DNA from 2 places in the Maribacter sp. R86514 genome. Region 2 is predicted to be linked to the other one. Evidence: riboswitches for the same ligand, from Rfam matches in the RefSeq annotation. Region 2 holds a riboswitch; the other holds the start of a gene.
What was found. Region 2 has a riboswitch for S-adenosylmethionine ahead of SJY30_RS18285 (O-acetylhomoserine aminocarboxypropyltransferase/cysteine synthase family protein). Riboswitches for the same ligand answer to the same signal wherever they lie in the genome.

Region 1 (4,431 bases), 1.1 Mb from region 2:
GGTCACTAAGATCAAGAGCTACCGTTTTTATTGAACCAATAGAAGAAAGTTCTTTTTCAATACTTTCCAAATTTTTACCAGGTCTACCAACAACGATCAATTCTACATCGTCATTTATTAATAGTTTAGTGGTGGCTTTTCCCATTCCAGTAGTTCCTCCAATTATCAATGCTTGCTTTTTCATGATTTTTGTATTTTTTTTATTTGATACAAAGTTCATGAGATGTCATGGGTAAAAATGGTAATTAAGCGCAAACCTATGGTAAATTAGGGTAATGATGCCTGAAACTGCTTGGGTGTAAGTCCGTTTTCTTTTTTAAAATACTTTGTAAAATAGGTTGGTTGATCAAAGCCTATGGCATATGCAACCTCTTTAGCCGTAATCTTATGGTTTGCCAGCATTCTCTTGGCTTCTAAGATTTTTAGTTGACGAATAATGTTCGCTGGTGTATCTAACAGATATTTTTTACTTAATGAGGTTAAATTTTTAACATTGATATTGAGTTTGGTACAATACTCATCTAGGCTTAAAAAAGATTCCATATTTTCATAAATGAGTTGTTTAAATTGATATGCTGTATAGTGTTCCTTATCTGTATCTACACCAAAAGCATTTTGTTTTTTCTTTAATCGTTCAATTTGAAATAATAAAGTTTGAAAAAAAGAGAATACCTGTTCTTTGTGAAAATAATTTTTGGTCTTTAATTCTATGTCTATAGCAGAGGAAAGCATAGTAAGCTTTTTGACATCTACAGCGGACAAGGTGACAAACGGATTTCCAATTTCATTAAATATGGAATAAGAAAACCGTTTCATTAAATCAGTATTGAAACGTTCTATGAAATAATCATTAAAATGGTATAGCTGTCCCTTGTTTGGTGAATCTGGACAGAAATAGTGTACTTGATTTTTATTAATAAAGAACAAGGTATTCTCTTTATGTTCTACTACTTGATAATCAATATAGTGTCTGCCTTTTTCTTTAAACCAGATAATTTGATAAAAGCTGTGATTATGTGGTTTTGAACTTGGTGTACTATGTTTTTGAAAATAAGCTTCTGCATCAAGAAAATCGAAATGTAATTTCGAATAATCATCTTTGTGCAAGTGGTATTTTTTAATATTCTCCAAATCAATAATAAAATTATATTCGTGCACCTTTTAAGACGTATTTATAAATAGAAACTTTCAAATAAATTATGGTAAGTGGCATGTATTAATAATCGATTTCATTAAAAGCTTCGTCGGCATATTCTAAAAAATAGGTATTGATAAATTAACCTTTTTTAAGATTTGCCAAGCGGTATTATGTTTTATTTTTGCCGCCTTAAAATTGTTATCAAGAATCTCAAAAAAGGAGATAGCAACCTGCAAAAACAAGCAAGGTGCTAAATAGATAAGCCAATTAATTGGAACAAATGTTAGTTCATAATCCTTCTAATTTTTAGCTATTTCCTTTTTTGATTATGAAGAAAGAGAAATGGAAAGTACCAAAAACAAGATCCCAAAATTTTCTGCCTTAATACCCTTGTTCGTATTTGTATTTACGTTTTTAGGTGTAGGCATTTATCAAAATGATTTTTATGCCCTACCCGCTCCTATTGCGGTTATTGTGGGTATTGTAGTAGCGTTCATACTATTTAGGCAATCGATATCAGATAAAATCGATACGCTTTTAAAAGGTTGTGGAGATGATAAGATATTAACGATGTGCCTTAACTATTTATTGGCAGGTGCTTTTGCAGCAATTACCTATGAAACACGTAGTGTAGATGCCATTGTAAACCTTGGTTTAGATCTTATAGCTATATAATACATATATGTGGGCATTTTTATTATTTCCGGGTTTTTATCTGTCTCAACAGGAACTTCTGTTGGCGCTATCGTAGCGTTGGCGCCAATAGTAGTAGGTTTAGCCGAAGAAAGCAATGCAGAGCTGGCAATTTTATGCGGGGCGTTATTGGGCGGTAGTATGTTCGGTGATAACTTATCTGTAATTTCAGATACAACTATTGCAGCAACTCAATCTTTAGGTTGTAAAATGAGCGATAAGTTTAAACAGAATATTAAAATTGCTGTGCCAGCAGCGATATTTACCATCGCCATATTAATTTTTCAAGGCTTAGGATTAGAATCCGTTACATCTGAAAACACCGTTTATAACTATGATATTGTAAAGATTTTACCGTATGTATTGGTGATTGTTCTGTCTATTGTTGGAGTCAATGTTTTTGTAACGCTTTTACTAGGCGCTATAGCTGCAGTTGTACTAGGTCTTGTTTATCAAGATTTTACTCTGATTGAATCCGGCAAAATCGCTTACACGGGATTTACCAATATGACAGAAATATTTCTTTTGTCTTTATTGACCGGAGGATTGGCGGCATTGGTAGAAAGAAATGGTGGAATTGAATTTATATTGGTCAATATTAGAAAGCTGATAAAAAATAAGAAATCGGCACAATTCGGTATAGCCACATTAGTGAGTACAATTAATATGGCAATAGCCAATAATACCGTTTCAATTATAATTGCCGGACCAATTGCAAAAACCATTAATGACGAGTATCATTTAGATAATAAAAAGACGGCTTCTATCTTAGATATTTTCGCATGTATTTTTCAAGGTTTGCTTCCTTATGGAGCACAGGTCTTAATGATTTTAAGCTTCTCTAAAGGAAAAATCGATTATTTAGATTTGGTAAGCAACACTTGGTATTTGGTATTGCTTTTTATTTACACACTGTTATTTATTGGTCTTAGGGCAAAGAATAATGCTTAAGGCTAACTGTTGAAAGAGTTATAAATTCCCAATAAAATGTGATTATGTTCGATATAACTTCCTGTTTTTTGATTTTTTGATAAAAATCATATAGAAATTAAATGTGAATTTTAAATTGAATGTTAAACTACAGACATAGATATGGGAAGGTTGCCTAAAAAAGTAATTTTGATAAACTAATTTAAAAGACACTGACAATAGAGATGCTCATGTTTTTCTATAACTCTTTAAAACGTTGCTAGTCAGACACTAGTGTAATTTTCTTTTATTTTAATATAATTAGTTTTTAATCCATTTTCAATTTATAAATCATTTATTATGAAACACTTGATCGCTGTTTGTGCAGCTGTTTTGGTAAGTACTATTTCTTATGGGCAATGGCAGGTATCTGCAAGTTCTGGATATGCAATTGGTAGCGCGACCATGAAATTAGGAGAACGCATTAATACTTCTACAATGGAAAACTCTTATGGAAGTTACGGTGAGGGAACAAATTTTCAACTTAGAGGAACTTATTTCTTTGATGATTCTTTTGGTTTCGATTTAGGCGTGGGGTATTTACATGGTACCGATCAAGATGTTTCTATAGTAGATTTACCATCTACAGAAGTTAATGCAGTGGCAAGAGCACGTGCTTTTGGTGCTTCTGCATCTGTGGTATACAAATTTACCAACAATATTTACGGGCGTTTTGGAGCCTTGATAAAATTAGGAGGAAAAACCGAGGGGGTTATCTATCAAAAATCTGTATTTTCTGAAGCAGAGGCCGAAGCTTTAGGTGTACCTAACGGGTCATATTCCGAGACCAATTACAAAGAAGACTTTCATGGCCACTTTCCTTTAGGATTTGTAGGTGCGCTTGGTTATAGACATAATTTAGATGCTAACTTTAGTCTTTTTGCAGAAGTAGAGTATTACGGTATTAGTTTAAAGCGTAAAGACTCAGAAATTTCAGAATTTAATACAGATATTAAACTTCCAGATGATACGGTTGCCGTTAGTGGTTTTTATTCCATTGATAATTTACCAGAAGGTATTAACAAGAAAACGACTTATGTAGATGAATTGTCGAATACGAATACAGATACTACAAAAGAGTTATCTCAAAAAGTTCCTTATTCTTCTTTCGGGCTAAATATTGGTATTACCTATAAATTTGCAAAGGCTAATAAAGAATAACACTTCAAGAGCTAGAATATTGAACCCCTATTGAACAATAGTTTAATAGGGGTTTTATTATATCTGCTAGTAAAATAGTACACACTAATAATACTTTGTTCAGCTCTATGAACCACAGGTAATTGTAAAGATATTTTATAATGGTTTGTAGGTAATTGAATCAAAAAAATATAGCATATATGATGTTGTTCAATTTTTAAACGTATATTGAACTATTATGCATGCATAGTAAATTGAATTTAATTAGTAGTGAAATGACCAAATACAAACATATTTTTGAGCCTTTAGATTTAGGTTTTACCACCCTAAAGAACCGAATTTTAATGGGTTCTATGCATACCGGCTTAGAAGAAAAAAAAAATGGAATAGATAAAATTGCCGCATATTATGCCGAACGGGCAAAAGGCGGAGTCGGATTAATTGTAACCGGCGGTATAGCGCCCAATGTGCAAGGTTGGACAGGCCCTTTA
Region 2 (4,431 bases):
TGAATTCTTCAAAAATAAAACTACGAGAAATATATATTCCGTTTCTAATTGTGTCATTAGGAACGGTTATTTTGTATTGTTTGTTTCGGTGGATTTTTGATATTAAATTAGGTCTATTGACCTTAAGAGAAGATATTCTTGATTTGTGGATACCGATTATTTTACCATGGGTAACCGTTTTAATATGGTTAAGAAAAAGAATTAGATTATTACGAATAAGAGGAAAAGGTGGAGATGGTTATTTTGGCTATCAGTTTGCCATGGTTGCTGCAATAGCTGCACCTTTGGTAGTAAGTCAGGAATATGTTGATAAAATATCTTATGATTTAATTGAAGTAAATTCTATATCTGAAATACCTAAAGTTAAAGAAGGAAAGTATTTTAAAGTGAATTCGTTTGATGTTGAGGATAATGCAAGTCTTTCCCATGTTACTGTCGGGACCTCTGGTAGATATAATGGAAGTTTGAATTTCAACCTGTTTTATGCTACACCTCTAAGGGGTTCTGCTTCGGTTTGGCATTGTGTTGAATATAAAAGAACTATTAGTAATAATTTAAATAAGCAAAGAAAGAATTTAGAGTATTCAAGTTTCTTAAGTAGGTCTAATAAAGAATTTAATACATATAATTTCTATTCGGTTACTTATTTTGAAAAACTAGCTATTTCTAAAGAAAGAGATGGTTTTATAAATGCAGTGAAAAATGAATATCCTGTAATTAATATGAACGATCAAATATTCTTAGTTCCTAAGAATGTTGCCTTTAAAAATCAAAATAATGATTCACTTAAGAATACGATTATTGCTTTTTTAATAGGAACTTTAATTATTTTGATTTTAATTATTTTACCAAAAATAGACACTAATGAATTAAATAGATTTAAGCGAAATAAGCCATTGAGGGATGATGATTTTAAAGATTTTCTTGAATTTTTGAATCCGATAGGAACTTATAAAGGTGGAGCCATTCTTATGATTTTAAATATGATTATATTCTTAATAATGATATTTATAGGTCTTGATTTTGTTTCTCCTGCCGCTAAAGAGTTACTTGATATTGGAGGAAATCGGAGACAGGAAATTTTAAATGGTGAATATTGGCGCTTATTATCATCAAATTTTATTCATAGTGGTGTTTTTCATTTGTTTCAAAATTTACTCGGTTTAGCTATTAGTATAGTTTTTTTAGAAAAAATAATCGGCTACTTGAAATTCATCTTGACTTATGTTGTTTGTGGAATTTTTGCAGCTTTAGCAAGCTTTTATTGGCACGAGGATGTAGTAAGTGTTGGAGCTTCGGGTGCAATTTTTGGATTATATGGAGTAATGTTGGCTTTTGCTATTTTAAAGATTTATTCAAATTTCATTCTAAGATTTACATGGATTTTTTTAGGTCTTTGCATAGGATTGAGTTTGTTGTTTGGTACTATTGCATCAGTAGATAATGCAGCTCATGTAGGCGGTCTTGCAAGTGGGTTTATCATCGGGGTAATCTTTGTTTTAATGGGCAAAGAGGCTTTGAGGGAAAATGCGGTATATGATTAATTACGCTTTTAGAAAAATAACAACAAGACCTCAAATTATATTTTTTTCTTAAAATCTTAGGTTATTAAAAACTTCTGCCCAATATTTGTAGCTCAAAGTTCAAACACGTATTGAATAGTTATCAAGAAAGGTGGAGGGATTAGACCCTTTGAAACCTTAGCAACCCTTTGTTCCATACAAAGAAGGTGCTACATTCTACCCTTAGGGGATGGATAACAGTAATCGAATTTTCTTCGATATTACTTTCTTATAACTTTTTGATTTTACCTACCCGCATATAATGCTGGTCAAGGTTTGGCTTTTAATTTTTTGCATCCTGAGCGTAGCTGAAGGATTAATTTTTTAAAAACAACAAAATCATGAGTAATCACAAATTAGCAACAAACGCATTACACGCAGGTCACGACACAACTACCAACGGTGGTACAAGAGCAGTGCCTATTTATCAAACATCATCTTATGTGTTCAATGATACAGATCATGCTGCAAACTTATTTTCGTTAGCGGAATTAGGTTTCATTTATACAAGATTAAACAACCCCACCAATCAAATTCTACAAGACAGGTTAGCTGCGGTAGAAGGCGGAATTGGAGCGGTGGTTTTTGCATCGGGGACAGCGGCAATCTCTACAGGGTTGTTGACATTGTTAAAGGCAGGTGACCATATTGTGGCATCGAGCAGTTTATATGGTGGTACTTTTAATTTATTGAATGTAACCTTACCAAGATTCGGAATCACAACAACCTTCGTAGATGCATCTGATCCTGAGAATTTTGGAAAAGCGGTACAGGAAAATACAAGAGCATTTTTTGTAGAATCTTTAGGGAATCCTAAGTTAGATGTGTTGGATTTAAAAGGGATTTCAAAAGAATCAAAAGCGGCAGGTGTACCATTTATAGTAGATAATACGGTGGCTACTCCGTCATTATTGAATCCTATAGAACACGGGGCGAACCTCGTAATTCATTCATTGACAAAATATATTGGCGGACAAGGAACTTCCTTAGGCGGTGCCATTATTGATGCCGGTACTTTTGATTGGACCAACGGAAAATTCCCAGAATTTACTGAGCCATCTGCGGGATACCACGGTTTGGTCTATAGCGAAGCATTAGGTGCGGCAGCATTTACCTTTAAATTAATATTAGAAGGCTTACGTGATTTTGGTGGAGCATTGAGTCCGTTTAACGCATTCCAAATTATTCAAGGTTTAGAAACATTACCTGTGCGTATTAAGCAGCATAGTGCAAATGCATTAGAATTGGCTACATGGTTAGAAGGTAGGTCAGAAGTGGAATGGGTAAATTACCCAGGATTGAAGAGCAATAAGTACAACGACTTGGCAAAAGAATACTTGCCAAAAGGACAAAGCGGATTGGTTACTTTTGGCGTCAAAGGCGGATTTGAAGCTGCTAAAAAATTGACCGATGCGACCAAAATATTCTCATTGTTGGCAAATATTGGTGATACCAAATCATTGATCATTCACCCAGCAAGTACCACACACCAACAATTAACTGCAGAGCAGCAAGAAGGTGCTGGTGTAGGTCAAGATTTAATTCGTTTGTCTGTTGGTCTAGAAGATATTGAAGATTTAAAAGCCGATTTAGAACAGGCATTTGCAAGTCTTTAATTTGGGTGACTGAGCAGAGCCGAAGCAATCATACACTTCGGCTCCGCTCAGTGTCCGATTATTTATAAAATTTATATAAGGTGGCTGAGCGTAGTCGAAGCCATAAATTGATTTTGAAATAGATGCTACATCAATTACAGATTAAAAAATACAAGACCTTAAGTGGTGCCTCTCAAGATATTCAATTGTCTTATCAGGTATTTGGTAAAGAACTGCACACGGCACCTATTATTTTGGTGAACCATGCTTTGACCGGAAACTCTAATGTTACTGGTGAAGATGGCTGGTGGTCAGCACTTATTGGTGATGAAAAATGTATCGATACCCAAAAGTATACCATTCTGGCATTCAATATTCCGGGTAACGGTCATGATAAATTCGTGATTAAAAACTATAAGGATTTTGTTGCTGGCGATGTAGCGAGAATGTTTTTATTGGGTTTGCAGCAGTTAAAGGTAGAACGTCTTTTTGCTTTGATCGGTGGTTCTTTAGGTGGTGGTATTGCCTGGGAAATGGCAGCATTACAACCAGATTTAACCGAGCATTTAATACCTGTGGCATCCGACTGGAAATCGACCGACTGGTTAATTGCCAATTGTCAGATTCAAGAGCAGTTTTTGGTGAATTCTAAGCAACCTGTACATGATGCCCGTATGCATGCAATGTTATGTTATAGAACTCCGGCGTCCTTTAAAGAGCGTTTCAAAAGAAGCACGAACGAAGAGCTGCAGGTCTTTAATGTAGAAAGTTGGTTAATGCATCATGGCGATAAGTTGCAAGAGCGTTTTCAATTATCTGCATATAAATTGATGAATCAGTTATTGAAAACCATTGATGTCACTAGAGGTGGAGATGAGAATTTCATCAGACTTCAAAATAGCGATACCAATATTCATATCATAGGTGTCGATTCTGATATGTTCTTTACCGCTCAAGAAAATAAAGATACGTTTAAGCAATTGGCGCAAGCGAAAAGCAACGTAACCTATGGCGAAGTACAGTCGCTACATGGGCATGATGCCTTTTTGATCGAGTTCGATCAAATGGAGAAATTGCTCGGTGGTATTTTCAATACCAACGGCAATATCAAGAAAATAAAGATTCTGAAGTTTGGTGGTAAGTCCCTGAGCAATGGAGAAGGACTAGAGCGAGTATTGGATATCGTTGCCAATAAGGTTAAGAATGAAGAGAACATTGCCATTGTTTTATCCGCTAGGGAAAAAGCAACGGATCAGTTAGAAGAGATGCTGGAG

Region 1: linked by a shared signal. The riboswitch ahead of SJY30_RS04515 (Na+/H+ antiporter NhaC family protein) and the one ahead of SJY30_RS18285 (O-acetylhomoserine aminocarboxypropyltransferase/cysteine synthase family protein) in region 2 are both predicted to bind S-adenosylmethionine.

Annotation. Positions count from the first base shown of each region.
Region 1 is NZ_CP138999.1:1,010,401-1,014,831, forward strand. Features, by position in the region: partial or broken gene SJY30_RS04505 (SDR family NAD(P)-dependent oxidoreductase) at 1-184, opposite strand, end outside; gene SJY30_RS04510 (AraC family transcriptional regulator) at 268-1,107, opposite strand; SAM-I-IV-variant riboswitch at 1,332-1,429, shown strand; partial or broken gene SJY30_RS04515 (Na+/H+ antiporter NhaC family protein) at 1,481-2,782, shown strand; gene SJY30_RS04520 (outer membrane beta-barrel protein) at 3,101-3,961, shown strand; gene SJY30_RS04525 (FAD-dependent oxidoreductase) at 4,216-4,431, shown strand, end outside.
Region 2 is NZ_CP138999.1:4,213,967-4,218,397, forward strand. Features, by position in the region: gene SJY30_RS18280 (rhomboid family intramembrane serine protease) at 117-1,544, shown strand; SAM riboswitch class I at 1,660-1,763, shown strand; gene SJY30_RS18285 (O-acetylhomoserine aminocarboxypropyltransferase/cysteine synthase family protein) at 1,904-3,178, shown strand; gene thrA (bifunctional aspartate kinase/homoserine dehydrogenase I) at 3,301-4,431, shown strand, end outside.